Regions from separate parts of the Cedecea sp. NFIX57 genome, predicted to be linked through region 4. Evidence: predicted binding sites of a transcription regulator. Region 4 holds the regulator's gene; each other region holds the start of a gene.
What was found. The regulator Fur, encoded in region 4, represses iron uptake genes when iron is present. The targets are predictions, from matches to a motif close to ATAATAATGAGAACNACTATCAA.

Region 1 (4,196 bases), on a different contig from region 4:
CTCACAGAATGGCTATCAGCTCAGCGAGAAGCAGCGCCAGGCGATTCTTGAAAAGCTGACCGATGAACCCCGGGGCACGCTTCGCTTTGGCTATGCTTATGCCACTTTCGGGCATGTCACCGGGACGGGGGCAATCCTTGTCAGCGTCCAGACAATCCGGCAGGGGCTGCATGAGGACTTTGGGCGTTTTAGCGTGCTGCTGGTCGTGATGTGGCTGACCGTGATTCTTATTCTGTTTGGTTCACACCGCATGATTTGCCGGCTGATTCGCAACATGGGCCAGTTGCAGCAGGAAATGCACCGGCATGCGCTGTACGATGACCTGACCGGCGTCTTAAATCGCCGTGGATTCTTTGAAACAACCGGGCGTATCAGCCCGCAGTACGTGGATTACTCCCTGATTCAGCTTGATCTCGACCATTTCAAAAAAGTGAACGATCGCTTTGGGCACCAGGTTGGGGACCGGGTGCTTATCCATGCCACGCGCTGCATCCAACAGGCGATCCGCACCCAGGACATCGTCGGGCGTATCGGTGGCGAAGAGTTTTGTATCTACCTGCCCAATACCGATCTGCACGCGGCGATTGCTGTAGCGCAGCGGGTGCGCAAGATGCTGGTGAACACGCCGCTCAGGCTTGAGGACGAATCTTCACTCCTGGTGACGGCCTCTCTGGGTGTGGCTTCCCATGAGGAAGCGCCTCAGGGTAGCCTGGAACACATCCAGAGCCAGGCGGATATTCGTCTGTACAGGGCAAAAGAGCAGGGGCGAAACAGAGTGTGTTGGGGCGGAGAAGCTGAATCGCAGGCATAAAAAAAGCCGGTGACCAGCACCGGCTTTTTAATACGCAGAAATTAGATAACCAGCGCGGCGATAGACGCGGACAGGATACTCACCAGCGTAGAGCCGTAAACCAGCTTCAGACCAAAGCGAGAAACCACGTTACCTTGCTCTTCGTTCAGGCCCTTAATGGCCCCGGCGATAATACCGATAGAAGAGAAGTTAGCGAAGGATACCAGGAATACAGACAGGATGCCTTCCGCGCGTGGAGACAGGGAGCTGGCAATCTTCTGCAGATCCATCATGGCAACGAATTCGTTGGAAACGAGTTTGGTCGCCATGATACTGCCGACCTGCAGGGCTTCACCGGACGGCACGCCCATCACCCAGGCAACCGGGTAGAAGATGTAGCCCAGAATACCCTGGAAGGAGATACCCAGCACGGCAGCGAACAGCGCGTTCAGGCCAGAAATCAGGGCGATGAAGCCAATCAGCATGGCGGCAACGATAATCGCCACTTTGAAACCTGCCAGAATGTACTCGCCGAGCATTTCGAAGAAGCTTTGACCTTCGTGCAGGTTAGTCATCTGCAGGTTCTCTTCTTTCTCATCCACGCGGTACGGGTTGATCAGCGACAGCACGATGAAGGTACTGAACATGTTCAGCACCAGTGCGGCAACCACGTATTTTGGCTGCAGCATGGTCATGTACGCACCCACGATTGACATGGACACGGTAGACATAGCGGTCGCCGCCATGGTGTACATGCGGTTGCGCGACATCTTGCCGAGAATATCCTTATAGGCGATGAAGTTTTCTGATTGTCCCAGAATCAGCGAGCTTACGGCGTTAAAGGATTCCAGCTTACCCATACCGTTGACTTTAGAAAGCACGGTACCGATGGCGCGGATAACAATCGGCAGAATGCGAATGTGCTGCAGAATACCGATCAGCGCAGAAATGAACACGATAGGGCACAGCACCTTCAGGAAGAAGAAAGCCAGGCCTTCGTCGTTCATTTTGCCGAAGACAAAGTTTGTCCCTTCGTTAGCGAAACCGAGCAGTTTCTCGAACATCTCGGAGAAACCTTTCACGAAACCCAGGCCGACGTCAGAGGTCAGGAAGAACCAGGCCAGTAACACTTCGATCACTAACAGTTGAATGACAAAGCGAATACGAATTTGCTTGCGGTTAGGGCTAACCAGCAAAGCCAGCAGCGCGACCACAGCAAGCGCTAAAACAAAGTGCAAAACGCGGGACATATTTGCTCCAAATATGAGGCAGGTTTAATTTCGTTGCACATTCTATGTAACAAGCAATAAGAAAACGAGATCAATTCCACACTATAGTGATGACCTGTGACGGAACGCAAAAATAGTGATCCACCATACATTTCTGCTATGTTAAGTAAAGAAGCTAAAAGTTACGTTAAGATGGCTTGTCGACAGTTTACACGTTGGTCAAATGTTAATCCGTTAACCGACATCCAGATTCACCATCTCACGCCTCCTGCACATCGTTTTCAGCTATCAGAGAAATCAATTTCCCCGCACTAAATGAACTTGATAACCATTCTCATTTTGATAGCATAAAACATAGCAAAGGCTATATCTCAGAGGCAGAAGATGACAAGCAGTCGCATTGACAGCAATACCGGACGCACCGCGCGCAAGCTGCGGCTGGCGTTGATGGGGCCAGCGTTTATCGCCGCTATCGGCTACATCGACCCCGGTAACTTCGCGACCAATATCCAGGCCGGGGCGAGCTATGGCTATCAACTGCTGTGGGTGGTGGTGTGGGCTAACCTGATGGCGGCGCTGATTCAGGTGCTCTCCGCTAAGCTTGGGATCGCCACCGGCAAGAACCTCGCCGAGCAAATCCGCGATCATTACCCGCGTCCGCTGGTGTGGATTTACTGGGTTCAGGCGGAAATTATCGCCATGGCGACGGATCTCGCGGAGTTTATCGGGGCGGCCATTGGCTTTAAGCTGATTCTGGGTGTCTCTTTGCTACAAGGGGCGGTGCTGACCGGGATAGCCACTTTCCTGATTTTGATGCTGCAAAGCCGTGGGCAAAAGCCTCTGGAAAAAGTCATTGGCGGGCTGCTGCTGTTTGTGGCCGCGGCCTACATCGTTGAGCTTATTTTTTCCCAGCCGAAGGTGGCTGAGCTGGGCAAAGGGATGCTGATCCCAAGCCTGCCGACGTCCGAAGCGGTCTATCTTGCCGCTGGCGTTCTGGGCGCGACTATCATGCCGCACGTGATTTACCTGCACTCTTCTCTGACTCAGCACCTGCACGCGGGCAACCGGGCAGAGCGCTATTCCGCCACTAAATGGGACGTGGCGATAGCGATGACCATTGCCGGCTTCGTCAATCTGGCGATGATGGCCACCGCCGCAGCGGCGTTTCATTTCACCGGGCATACCGGCGTCGCCGAGCTGGAAGATGCCTATAAAACGCTGGAGCCGCTGTTGAGCCATGCCGCAGCGACGGTTTTCGGGCTTAGCCTGGTGGCGGCCGGTTTGTCATCCACGGTGGTGGGCACGCTTGCCGGGCAGGTGGTGATGCAGGGCTTTGTGCGTTTTTATATTCCGCTTTGGGTACGCCGCGCTATTACTATGGCGCCGTCCTTCGTGGTCATCATGATGGGGCTAGACCCAACGCGGATTCTGGTCATGAGCCAGGTCCTGCTGAGCTTCGGCATTGCGCTGGCGCTGGTGCCGCTGCTGGTGTTTACCAGCGACAAAAAGCTGATGGGTGATTTGGTTAACGTGCGCTGGGTTAAGCTGGTTGGCTGGGCGATTGTCGCGGTGGTGGTGGCGCTCAACCTTTGGTTAATTTTCAGTACGCTGTTTGGCAACTAACCTTGCCATAGAAAGTAAAAGGGCTGGATTATCCAGCCCTTTTTTATTAATGACGGTGTCCGTGGCCTCTGCCGCGATGGTCATCGCGATCGTTCCAGCCTTCACGATAGCCTCGTTCATAGCTATTGCGACCGCGGTCCCAACCTCTATCCCAGCCACGGTGGCGGTGCCAGCCGCGATCGCGCCATTCATAGTTGCGGTGCCAGTAATCACGGTCGCGCCATCTGCCGCCGTCCCAGTAATTACCGCGATAATCTTGATCGCCAATCTGTAATTTCACCGACGGCAGCAGGGTGATTTCACCCGCGTTAGCAACCATCGGCGCCGCGGCCAGTAAGGCAAGGGCAAGCATTAGTGACCTGAACATACTTTCTCTCCCTGGTTCTCATAGCCGTGTTGCGGCTTGTTAACACAATATTACAAACCGACAAACGGGCCGATGAACTACACAATTCCTAAATCATCGGTCGCAGCACTTTTTGCACAAATGCTGGTGTGAACCAGGAGAGAAAGTTAAACGTTTACACTAAGATCGCCTCAATTTCCGCTCGTTC
Region 2 (4,196 bases), on a different contig from region 4:
GTCGTTGGGGCGTTCACCAGACGGTTGCCGACGTTCACCGGATTAATATCGTCTTCGACGATCTCGGTTTTGTCGTAGCTGTAGTTCGCCGTCAGGTTCCAGTCCTGTGCAATTTCGCCGTTAAGCTCTAATTCCGCGCCGGTAGAGCGCGCTTTCGGGATGTTACGAGTCACGCCGTTGATAAATACCGACATATCTTTTTCATCAATGCGGTAGAGCGCCAGGCTACTGGTCAGGCGAGGGGCCATCTGCCATTTCGCGCCCACTTCCCATGTTGTCCCTTTTTCGGTGGAGGCGACGTTGCCGTTGTCATCCGTTTGCGTGGAAGGAGTGAACGACTTGCTGTAGCTGCCGTACAGCGACATGTCAGGCACGATTTTGTACACCAGGCCCAGCTGCGGCAGGAAGGCGTTGCCCCTGTCTTCCAGCGTGGTTTGCGGGTTCACCCAACCTGCGCTGGAGGTCTGGGTATAGCGCTGCAGGCGGCCACCTAATACGGCAATCCACTGGTCAGTCAGGTGAATGCTGTCTTTCGCAAACACGGAGCGGCTGTAGAGATTCGTGCGCAGGTTACTGTTGGAATCGCTATAGGTGCTGCTGTTGGTTATCGGCGAAACGCCGTACACCGGGTTATACATATTGAAGGTTTTCGTCACCTTCCCACGATACGAATACTTCTTGTAGGTTTCGTTTTGCTCGTAATCCGCGCCCAGCGTGATGTCGTGGGTCATGCCCAGCAGCTCAGGGCTGCCGCTGATGTCCCAGGAAGCGTAATCCGTCTGGTGATTAAAGCCCCGGTTAGCATCCGCGCGGCGGGAAACCAGGCCGCTGTTAGGATCGACCGCCGTGGCACGGACTTCGTTGCTGTCGTAGCGGCGCTGCATCCACGCGTAGTTCAGGTTCGTTTCCCAGGTGTCATCCAGCTTGTACGAGTAATTGGTCGTCAGCCGTTTGTTCTTACCCCAGGCGTGGTTGGCGTAATCGTCAATGCGGCGATCGTAAGGGATATTCAGCGGTTTGCCGTTGATAAACGCGGTGCCGCGGTCATATGGAATGTCGAACTTATATTCCACGTAGCTGATATTGAAGGAGGCTTTATCGCCGTACCAGCTGAGCGATGGGGCAATCAGCGTGTGTTCGTCGGTGCCGAAATTGCGCCAGTAATCCTCATGCTGGCGTTCGGCGACCAGGCGGAAGGCAAACCCGTTGCCGAGCGGGCCGGTGACGTCGACCATGCCGGAGCCACCCCCGTTACTGCTGCTGGTGCCGCTGACGTGGGTGTTCCAGGTGTACTGTGGTTTCTTGCTGACGAGGTTAATCACGCCGCCGGGGTTCAGGATGCCGTAGAGCAGGGAGGCTGAGCCTTTCAGCACCTCAACATGATCGATGCTGGAATCCATCGCCAGGCCCTGGTTGCTGCGTACCCCGTCAATAAACACGGAACCGTCGCTGTTGGAGCCAAACCCGCGTTTGACAAAGCCATCTTCGATGCCGCCGAGGGTATTACTCTGCGTCACACCGCTGACAAACTTCATCGCGTCATTGACCGAGGTCACCGCGTAGTCGTCGATCACCTGCGGCGTGACCACGCTAACGGACTGAGGGATTTCGCTGCGCGGCGTTTTGCTGCGGGAGGCGATGGAGGAGTCATCCTGGGTATAGCTGGTTGGTGAGCCGTCCGGGTTAGCGTTGGCGACCACGGTTAAGGTGTCTTCCTTCGGTTTGTCAGCGGCGAAAGTCGGGCCACCAACGATGAAAGTTGAAATGATTAATAATTTTGAATTAAGAAGTGCCTGGCGAACAAAAGTGGAACCAAAAGGAATGCGATTCATGATGTTGTTTATCTGAACTGAAGCGATTTTATAATGGGAATTAAGATGATAATAACAATAATTAGCATTTACAATATTAACTCTGCTTACATAATTACTGGTTTTATATCCAAAATCCTGATGATTTAGCGGGGAATTAGCAGGGGAAACGAAGAACGCGGGACGAATGCCCCGCGTGAGTATCAAGAGCGTTAACCGACTTCTGGCAGCAGACCGATGGTAATCAAGAACTGAATCACAATCACGGCGATCCCACAGGCAAAGACCAGCGCCAGCAGCGGTTTACCGCCCGCCACGCGCCACGTCGCCTCCGCGTGTTGTTTGCGGCTTTGCCACACCAGCATCGACGGCACCAGCAGGGCAAGTACCGCCAGCGCCACGCCTGCATAGCCCAGCGCCATTACAAACCCCTGCGGGTAGAACAGCGCAAAAACCAGCGGCGGCAGGAAAGTCATCAGCCCGGTTTGCAGGCGGCCAGAGGCTTTCCGGTTGCGGGCAAAGAGATCGCTCAGGTAATCGAATAAACCCAGGGAGACGCCAAGGAACGAGGTTGCCAGCGCAAAGTCGGCAAACAGGTGAATGGCCAGCTCAACGTGAGGAGTCGCCACGACCTGACGAACAACCTGCAGGAAGCCGTTCAAGCCGGAATGCTCCGCCATCAGCCCGGTAAAGGTTGGCGAGTCAATGGCGCCGAGAGTGGCGAGCTGCCAGAAAATATAGGCCACCAGTGGAATGGCGCTGCCGACGATAAACACCCAGCGCAGCCTACGAATATTGCCGTTCATGTAGCTGACAATACTCGGCACGCTGCCGTGGAAGCCAAACGAGGTAAAGATGACCGGGATAGCGGAAAGCGCCAGGCCTTTCTCAATCGGCAGCGTGAGCAGGTTGGTGTGGTGGATATGCGGCATCATCAGCGCCAGCATTACTACCAGCAGAATGATTTTGGCGCTGAACAGTACGCGGTTAAACATATCGACCATGTGGGTGCCGATACAAACAATCCCGCCCGCCACAATGGTAAAGAGCAGTACGCCGGAAGTAGCAGAGATAGACGTGGACAGCCACTGGCTCAGGCTTGCCGCCAGCAGTTCACCGGCACCGCTGATGTAGGCCGCCGTCAGGGCATACATCAGGAACAGCATACTGGACCCGGTTAACCACTGCCCGGGGCGGCCAAGATAGCGCCGGGCGAGGGTGCCCAGGCCGGTGTCCGCAGAAACATGCTGATAAACCTCGACCAGCAGCAGCGCGGTGTAACACATCAATGCCCAAAGCCCGACGAGCATCAGTAACGTGATGCTAAACCCTACGCCAGCAGAGGCCAGCGGCATCGCCAGCATTCCTGCGCCAATTGTGGTTCCCGCCACGATAAAAACACTGCCAAGAGTCCTGTTCTTCACGCTTTCCTCTGATTTTACGAAGAGCTGTATGTCATTATGCCGCGCAGGGTAAGGTAAAAGCGCGGGTGCGTCAAATGAGGGCTTGCCATGTCGTGGGAAATTAAGGCTTTATTAATATAAATAGTAATAATAACTAATCTCTTTCTCATGGAGAGCATCAAACAATGAAAGCAAATTTGGTCCTGACAGGGTTACTGCTCGCTGCGGCGGGCTGCGGCGCCACCACTTATCCCATCACGGTTACCGATATGGATAACCAGCGTATTACCATCCAGAAAGAACCTCAGCATGTGATCCTGCAGGACGGGCGTGACATTTTGTCTCTCGCGCTGCTTGACCGTGAAGATCCGTTCAAACGCGTCGTGGCCTGGAATAACCTGCCCAAAAAACAGGACACCCAAACCTGGGATGTGCTAAAGCGCAAATGGCCTGAGGCAACCAAAATTATTGATATGGGCTTTAGCGATCAGGGCGAAGTAAACCTTGAGAGCGTGCTGGCACAGCAGCCGGATATCATGATTGCGCAACTGCGGGCCAAACCTGCGCTGGAGCAAACCGGCGTGATTAACTCCCTTAAAAAGCTCAATATTCCGGTGGTGTTTGTTGACTATGAACTGCACCCGGTAGAGAACACTGCCAACAGCGTGAAGCTGCTGGGCACCGTGCTTAACCAGGAAAAACGCGCCAAAGAGTACACTGATTATTATCAGCAGCACCTGGCCCGCATTAAGCAGGTTGCCGACGAGGTGAAAAATAAACCTACAGTGTTTATTGAGCCGATCGCCGGTAACACTGAGAACTGCTGTTTTACTCACGGACATAACGGCTGGGGCGCGCTGGTGGAAGCGGTAGGCGGGAAGAACATCGGTTCTAAGCTGTTGCCTGGCAGTGCCGGGTTTGTGTCTATGGAGCAGATAATCGCCATGAAGCCTGACGTCTATATTATGTCCGGCTCTAAGCG
Region 3 (4,196 bases), on a different contig from region 4:
TTCCTATCACTCTGCCACCGCTGCGCGAACGCCCGGAAGATATCCCGCTGCTGGTGAAATCCTTCACCTTCAAAATAGCCCGCCGCCTGAACCGCAACATCGACAGTATTCCGGCGGAAACGCTGCGCGCCCTGAGCCGCATGGAGTGGCCAGGCAACGTGCGTGAGCTGGAAAACGTGATTGAACGGGCGGTGCTGTTAACCCGGGGCAGCGTGCTGCATCTTTCCCTGCCGGAAATGGATCACCGCCCTCCCCTGGAACGCCATATTTCTCCGGGTGTGGAAGAAGAGAGACGTGAAGATGAGGACGAGTACGAGCGCATCCTGCGCGTACTGAAAGAGGCTAACGGCGTGGTGGCCGGGCCTCGTGGCGCTGCCCAGCGCTTAGGACTGAAGCGCACCACGTTACTTTCCCGGATGAAGCGCCTGGGGATTGATAAAGACGCGCTTTAGCCGGAAACTGGGCATAACCCTACATTTTTGTCTGGAACCTGAATCATGGCGATTATCCCCAAGAACTATACGCGGCTGGAAAGCGGTTACCGCGAAAAGGCGCTGAAGCTTTTTCCGTGGGTCTGCGGGCGCTGCTCCCGCGAGTTTGTCTATTCCAATCTGCGTGAACTGACCGTTCACCATATGGACCACGATCACACCAATAACCCGGAAGATGGCAGCAATTGGGAGCTTTTGTGCCTGTATTGCCACGATCATGAACATTCAAAATACACCGAGGCCGACCAGTATGGCTCCACGGTGATTGCCGGAGAGGACGCGCAAAAGGACGTGGGCGAAGCAACCTATAATCCGTTTGCCGACCTTAAAGCGATGCTGAATAAGAAAAAGTAAGCGCCCTCCGCTTAGAGGGATATCACGTCCCTCTAAGCGAAATCATTTCGCCTTTTCCCTTCATTTTTTCCAGACGCTGCCGATAACTTAGACAAGCATTCACTCCGTACGGTTGGGTTCTGAGGCCGGGTTATCACTTGAGGTTAAAATGGATAGTTTTCAGAAAGATATCGATGAAAGGGCCAACCTGGCGTTATCCAACAAGTTCGAGCTGCTGCTGTTCCGCTTAGGCACCAGCCAGCACGACAGCAAGTCCGAGCTGTACGGCATCAACGTTTTTAAGCTGCGTGAAATTGTGCCGATGCCGAAGATTAACCGTGCCGCAGGCATGGAATCGCCGCTGCTGGGCATGGCCAACATTCGCGATCAGATTATCCCGGTCATCGATCTACCTGCCGTGACGGGTTGTAAGCCGACCACTGGCCTGAATTTATTACTGATCACCGAATATGCCCGCAGCACCCAGGCGTTTGCCGTGGAGTCCGTGGAGAACATTATTCGCCTCGACTGGAGCCAGGTGCACGCCGCCGAAGCAGGGGTCAGCAGCCGCAACATCACCAGCATCGCCACAATTGACGACCCGTTGACCGGTAAAGACCTCGCGCTGGTGCTGGACGTGGAGCAGATCCTTTATGACATTATCCCGTCCGGGAGAGATGTGAATATCGCGGCTATCGAAGAGAAGACCTATACCCTGAAGCCTGGCGCGGTGGCTATCGTCGCCGAAGATTCCAAAGTGGCGCGTTCGATGCTGGAGCAGGGCCTGAAGGGGATGGGCATTCCGGCCATCATGCACGCAACCGGCCTGGAAGCCTGGGAAAAAATCAAGCTTATTGCCGCCGATGCCAAAGCGTCCGGCACGCCGATCACCGACAAAATCGGCCTGGTGCTGACCGACATCGAGATGCCGGAGATGGACGGTTTTACCCTGACCCGCAACATTAAGACCGAGCCTTCGCTGAAGCACATTCCGGTGGTGATCCACTCCTCGCTGTCCGGCAGCGCCAACGAAGATCACGTCCGTAAAGTCGGTGCCAACGGCTATGTCGCCAAGTTTGACGTCGCCGAGCTTTCTTCCGTCATCCACAAAGCGCTGGAAGACGCCGCCACCCGCTAAGAATTAAGCAAAAGGCCCGGAAACCGGGCCTTTTCTCTATTTGAGCCAGAACACTTCTTTGAGCGAGTCCCCACGATAGCCATCACCGCCAGTTATCTCCTCTTCATATCTTCGCGTCACGACCGGGTAACAATTCGCCGTTACTCTGAAAAAATGGCTTTTTACCCGCTGCGTTATAGCCGTAAGCCGTGGTTTCATGAAGAAAAGTTATAACCACACGCTAAGTACGGCATTGATAAACATTTTCAATATCATTTAATTAACTATAATGAACCGACTGATTACGCGGCGTTAACAGCATTACAGCCGCTCTACGTTAATGGAGACGATGAATATGAGCTATACACTGCCATCCCTGCCTTACGCTTACGACGCGCTGGAACCGCATTTCGACAAAGAAACCATGGAAATCCACCACAGCAAACACCACCAGGCTTATGTCAACAACGCGAACGCCGCGCTGGAATCCCTGCCTGAGTTTGCCAGCCTGTCTGCTGAAGAACTGATCGCTAAACTGGATCAGCTGCCTGCGGATAAGAAAACCGTGCTGCGTAACAACGCCGGTGGCCACGCTAACCACAGCTTCTTCTGGAAAGGCCTGAAAAAAGGCACCGAGCTGAAAGGTGACCTGAAAGCCGCTATCGAGCGCGATTTCGGCAGCGTTGACGCGTTCAAAGCTGAGTTCGAAAAAGCAGCCGCTACCCGTTTCGGCTCCGGCTGGGCGTGGCTGGTGCTGAAAGGCGACAAACTGGCTGTAGTGTCTACTGCTAACCAGGACAGCCCGCTGATGGGCGAAGCTATCTCCGGCGCTTCCGGCTTCCCGATTGTGAGCCTGGACGTTTGGGAACACGCTTACTACCTGAAATTCCAGAACCGTCGCCCGGACTACGCGAAAGAGTTCTGGAACGTGGTTAACTGGGACGAAGCAGCAGCACGTTTCGCCGCTAAAAAATAAGGTTGCAATACGACCTTAGAGAAGCGAGCCTGATGGCTCGCTTTTTTTATGTCTATCTCGCAGGGAGTCGCTTATGCATCGCTATCCACTTCAGGTTTACGTTGGCCAGATCCGTGATTACGAAGGGAGTCGGCCCAGCGCCATCGCCAAGGTTCAGGTGGACGGCGAACTCCGTCTGACCGAGCTTGGGCTGGAGGGCGACGAGCAGGCGGAGAAGGTGATTCACGGCGGGCCGGACAGGGCGCTGTGCCACTATCCACGCGAGCATTATCAGTACTGGGCGCAACTCTTCCCGGAAAAAGCGGAGCTGTTTAACGCCCCGGCCTTCGGCGAAAACCTGTCCACGGAAGGGATGACGGAAAAGAACGTCTGTATGGGTGATATTTACCGCTGGGGTGAAGCGCTGATTCAGGTGACTCAGCCTCGTTCGCCCTGCTTTAAGCTGAACTACCATTTTGGCGTAGAGGATATGGCAACGCGGATGCAGGAAGCGGGCTACTGCGGCTGGCTTTATAGAGTGATTCTGGCGGGGAATGTTTCCGCCGATGCACCGCTGGAGCTGGTTTCCCGCGTTAGCGATGTAACGGTGGCAGAAGCTATCGCCATTGCCTGGCATATGCCTTTTGATGATTCGCAATATCATAGGCTTTTGTCTGCAGCAGGACTGTCGGTAAGCTGGAGTAGAACGATGCAGAAACGGCGGATTTCAGGGAAGATCGAGGATAATTCGCGGCGTTTGTTCGGGAAGTAACGGCCCCTCACCCCAGCCCTCTCCCCAAAGGGGAGAGGGGGGTAGCAGAGTACTTACTCTTTCGGATCTTTACCCGCCAGCAGCTTGTCCAGTTCATCGCCGCCCACGTGACGGAAATCCTGCCCCTTCACGAAGTAGAAGATGTATTCGCAGATGTTCTGGCAGCGGTCACCGATACGCTCGATAGAACGGGCGCAGAACAGCGCGGTCAGCACGCTTGGAATGGTACGGGAGTCTTCCATCATGTAGGTCATCAGCTGGCGCACGATACCTTCATATTCCTGGTCAACTTTCTTGTCTTCGCGGTAAATACGCACCGCTTCGTCCAGATCCATACGCGCGAAAGCGTCCAGCACGTCATGCAGCATCTGCACGGTGTGGCGCCCCAGCGATTCCAGGCTGACCAGCAGCGGCTGGTGCTGCTGAGAGAATTTCTCCAGCGCGGTACGGCAGATTTTGTCCGCTACGTCGCCAATACGTTCCAGCTCAGCAATGGTTTTGATGATCGCCATCACCAGACGCAGGTCG
Region 4 (4,196 bases):
GCTGAAGCAGGGGCCGCATTTGACTACGGTGATGCCGGTGCGCTGAGCTTCTCCTATATGTGGACCAACGAGTACAAGGCGCCGTGGCACCTTGAAACCGACAAGTTCTACCAGAACGACAAAAAAACCAAAGTTGATTACCTGCACTCCATCGGCGCGAAGTATGACTTCAAAAACGACCTGATTCTCGAAGCCGCATTTGGCCAGGCGCAGGGCTTTGTTGATCAGTACTTCGCTAAAGCCAGCTACAAATTTGACGTTGCAGGTAGCCCGCTGAGCACCAGCTACCAGTTCTACGGCACCCGTGATAAAGCCGCGAACAACACTATCAACGATATCTACGATGGCACCGCATGGCTCCAGGCGTTGACCTTTGGTTATAAAATTGGCCAGGTTGACCTTCGTCTCGAAGGGACCATGGTGAAGGCAGAAGGGCAGCAGGGTTACTTCCTGCAGCGTATGACGCCAACCTACGCTTCTTCCAACGGTCGTCTGGATGTGTGGTGGGATAACCGCTCTGACTTCAACGCCAACGGTGAAAAAGCCGTGTTCTTCGGCGCAATGTATGACCTGAGCAACTGGAATCTGCCGGGTTGGGCAGTCGGTGCTTCTTACGTTTATGCATGGGATGCAAAACCATCCACCTGGGCGCTTGATGCTTCCGGTAACCGCCAGGATCTCGCTTCCAACAAGATCAAAGAGTCTTCTTACAGCCTCGATGCAATGTATACCGTGCAGGAAGGCCGTGCGAAAGGCACGCTGTTCAAACTGCACTTCACACAGTACGACAACCACTCCGACATCCCAAGCTGGGGCGGTGGTTACGGCAACATGTTCCAGGATGAGCGTGACGTGAAGTTCATCGTGATTGCTCCGTTCACCATCTTCTGATGTGAAACCGGGCGCGTAAGCGCCCGTTTTTTATAAGGAACCGCACATGAAAAAGATTCTACTGGTCACTGCGGCTGTTTTCACGCTGTCTGCCTGCGTTCAGCCTCCGGCACCTCCGGAAGATTCACGCCTGAAGCAGGCCTATAGCGCCTGTATCAACACGGCGGAGGGCAATCCGGATAAAATTGAAGCCTGCCAGAGCGTGCTGAACGTACTGCGTCAGGAAAAACAGCATAAAGCGTTTGTTGAAAAAGAGACTGTGAACGTGTTGGATTATCAGAAATGCATCCAGGCAAGAAAGAGCGGCAATGATGAAGCCGCGAAGGTGCGCTGCGATAAGATTTGGCAGGAGATTCGCGCCAATAACAGCTGATAATCCTTTCAGTCAATAAAAAAACCGGCAAGGGAAACCTGCCGGTTTTTGCTTTTAAACGCCACCGAAGCAGCGTTTGTTAATGCGGATTACTTATTTCGGATCGTGGGCCGTGTCGTCTTCACGGCAGTCGCCTTCGGCACAGTGTCCGTACAGATACAAACTGTGGTTAGTCAGGCGAATACCGTGGCGCGCGGCAATTTCACGCTGGCGAGATTCGATAGAATCGTCGCTGAACTCGATGACTTTTCCGCAGTCGAGGCAGATCAGGTGATCGTGGTGATGCTGCTGGGTCAGCTCGAAAACGGACTTGCCGCCTTCAAAGTTGTGGCGGGTCACGATCCCGGCATCATCAAACTGGTTCAGTACGCGGTAGACCGTCGCCAGGCCAATTTCTTCGCCCATGTCGATCAGACGTTTATATAAGTCTTCCGCGCTGACGTGATGATTTACCGGCTCTTGCAGCACTTCGAGGATTTTTAATCGCGGAAGCGTGACTTTCAAGCCGGCCTTCTTTAATGCGGTATTGTTGTCAGTCATGCGGAAATTGTCCTGTTGCTTAACGATTCGCTCAAACTGCAGTGAGCGTTAAGAGTAATGCGTCTCATTATAGAACTGCTACTTCTAAATGGGAACCGCAAGTATGGTGCAAAATAAGGCTGAAAAATCGTGGCGGCGTCGCCATTTACAGTAATTATCAGCCAAGCTGTCAGGAAGACATTGTACAGGGATGTACGAGAAAGTTACAAACTTGTAGCAATTATTTTCATTGCTACAAGCTATCAAAATGGCGCAAATGCTGTATTTGCGCCAGAGAAATCAGGCGTTAATGATATCGGCCAGATTCAGTTCTTCAGAAACTTGCTTAACCCACTTCTCAACGCGTTCTGCGGTCAGTTCTGGCTGACGGTCTTCGTCAATGGCCAGGCCGACAAAGTTGTCGTCATCCGCCAGGCCCTTGGAGGCTTCAAAGTGGTAACCGGCGGTTGGCCAGTGGCCCACAATCGCCGCGCCGCGCGGTTCGATAATGTCGCGGATGGTGCCCAGTGCATCACAGAAGTATTCTGCGTAATCTTCCTGGTCGCCGCAGCCGAACAGCGCCACCAGTTTGCCGTTGAAATCGACTTCTTCAAGAGTAGGGAAGAAATCATCCCAGTCGCACTGGGCTTCACCGTAGTACCAGGTCGGGATGCCGAGCAACAGAATGTCGAAACCTTCGAGATCTTCTTTGCTGCTTTTAGCAATGTCATGCACCTCAGCAACGTCTTTACCGAGCTGTTTTTGAATCATTTTCGCGATATTTTCGGTGTTACCAGTGTCGCTGCCGAAAAAAATGCCTACGATTGCCATGAGTAAAATAACCTCTTGAAACTTAATAGTATGCTGGCCGTCAAATGCCCACGTATAGGGCAATCATAGCAGAACAGCTCCGGCAGCGGAAACAGCTATCACACCCGGGTGCACAGTCTGCAACATGGTTTAGCTCACCCTTTTGAGATTTCAGATAACCCGCAGGGCGGCTGAAGGCGTTACCCGAGATTTTTAAGCTGCTCGAGCAGCATCTCTTCGATCAGTTCGCTGCGGCTGATGTTGCGGGCGTCAGCCAGCTGGTTGAGGGCATCGACCGCATCATTGTTCAGTTTTAGCTCAACCCGCTTCAAACCACGCACTTTATCGCGCTTCAGCTGATTGCGCTTATTGATACGCAATTGCTCATCACGCGAGAGCGGATTGGTTTTCGGCCGCCCGGGGCGACGCTCGTCCGCGAACAGATCTAATGTAGTACGGTCCGTTTGTTCTTTTGCCATGATTAGAATACTGACAGGAAATTCTGGCTGCAGGGGCAGGGTGCCGGTGCAATTAAGCGCGCCATCATACATCAGCGCGCCATTCCCGCCAACGCGTTAGCGACTTCTGCTGCCCGGTCGGTCTGTTTTTAATCAGTTTTTCTACTCAGCGTCGATAAATCGGTGAATCGCCCGCAAAACGGCGTCCGGTTTTTCCGCATGAACCCAATGACCTGCTCCAGCGATGACGTGAGCGCGGGCCTGTGGGAACTGACTTAACAGCGCCTCGCGGTGGCTTTCATCAACATACGGAGAATTCCCGCCGCGGATAAACAACGCTGGATGTGGCCAGGCCGGGACAGGCTGCCAGCCAACGATATTTTCATATTGCTGCCAAAGCACGGGCACGTTGAACTTCCACTCGCCGTCAGCAAAGGATTTCAGCAGAAACTGAATAACGCCTTCCTCAGTAACGTGGTCGCGCATGATTTGCGCCGCCTGCTGGCGAGTTTTTACGCACGCTTCGCTGACCGCGCGAATAGCCGCGAAAATTTCGTCATGACGGCGAACCTGATAGTTAACCGGCGCAATATCGATCATCACTAGCTTATCAATACGCTGAGGTGCGATTGCGGTAAGGGCCATCACCACTTTGCCGCCCATGGAATGACCAATAAACGTGGCTTTTTCGATGCCGTATTCGTCCAGGGTATCCAGAACGTCCCCGGCCATTGCGGCATAGCTCATGTCATCGCTGCGCGGTGACAGTCCATGATTGCGCAGATCGATCTGCAGCACCGCGTGATCTTTACCCAGATCCCGAGCCAGAACGCCGAGGTTATCCAGGCTGCCGAACAGGCCGTGGATCAGTACAATAGGGGAATTGCTATTCGATTGTTGCGCAGTTTGCAGGCGAGCATTTAATTTCATGGCAAAGTTCTTTATTTTGGTTCGTTTGGTTAGGGTATCATGTTGGCATTCCCGCGGGCGTGCGGCAAATATTCAGTTTACTCTGACTTTGAGCTGCCTCTCCTGTTCGCTGTTGGGATTTGACCCTATAATCCCAACGACTTGTATTCAGAAAAGATATCGCACTGGATTAAGATGAAAACAATCGAAGTTGATGACGAGCTTTACCGCTATAT

Region 1: a site for Fur is predicted at 2,341-2,363, ahead of B9Y90_RS00210 (Nramp family divalent metal transporter). Genes of this name have one in related genera too.
Region 2: a site for Fur is predicted at 1,878-1,900, ahead of B9Y90_RS08095 (TonB-dependent siderophore receptor). Genes of this name have one in related genera too.
Region 3: a site for Fur is predicted at 2,195-2,217, ahead of sodA (superoxide dismutase [Mn]). Genes of this name have one in related genera too.

Annotation. Positions count from the first base shown of each region.
Region 1 is NZ_FXAS01000001.1:37,262-41,457, forward strand. It holds gene B9Y90_RS00200 (diguanylate cyclase) at 1-811, shown strand, start outside; gene B9Y90_RS00205 (NupC/NupG family nucleoside CNT transporter) at 853-2,040, opposite strand; gene B9Y90_RS00210 (Nramp family divalent metal transporter) at 2,386-3,642, shown strand; gene B9Y90_RS00215 (DUF2502 domain-containing protein) at 3,689-4,009, opposite strand; gene mgrA (L-glyceraldehyde 3-phosphate reductase) at 4,164-4,196, opposite strand, start outside.
Region 2 is NZ_FXAS01000007.1:156,091-160,286, reverse strand. It holds gene B9Y90_RS08095 (TonB-dependent siderophore receptor) at 1-1,832, opposite strand, end outside; gene tyrP (tyrosine transporter TyrP) at 2,024-3,235, opposite strand; gene B9Y90_RS08085 (ABC transporter substrate-binding protein) at 3,400-4,196, shown strand, end outside.
Region 3 is NZ_FXAS01000016.1:92,089-96,284, forward strand. It holds gene flhA (formate hydrogenlyase transcriptional activator FlhA) at 1-452, shown strand, start outside; gene yajD (HNH nuclease YajD) at 498-845, shown strand; gene B9Y90_RS15320 (chemotaxis protein) at 994-1,962, shown strand; gene sodA (superoxide dismutase [Mn]) at 2,297-2,917, shown strand; gene yiiM (6-hydroxyaminopurine reductase) at 2,991-3,668, shown strand; gene phoU (phosphate signaling complex protein PhoU) at 3,722-4,196, opposite strand, start outside.
Region 4 is NZ_FXAS01000010.1:73,192-77,387, forward strand. It holds gene chiP (chitoporin ChiP) at 1-891, shown strand, start outside; gene chiQ (ChiQ/YbfN family lipoprotein) at 938-1,264, shown strand; gene fur (ferric iron uptake transcriptional regulator) at 1,358-1,804, opposite strand; gene fldA (flavodoxin FldA) at 2,084-2,614, opposite strand; gene ybfE (LexA regulated protein) at 2,794-3,072, opposite strand; gene ybfF (esterase) at 3,214-3,981, opposite strand; gene seqA (replication initiation negative regulator SeqA) at 4,156-4,196, shown strand, end outside.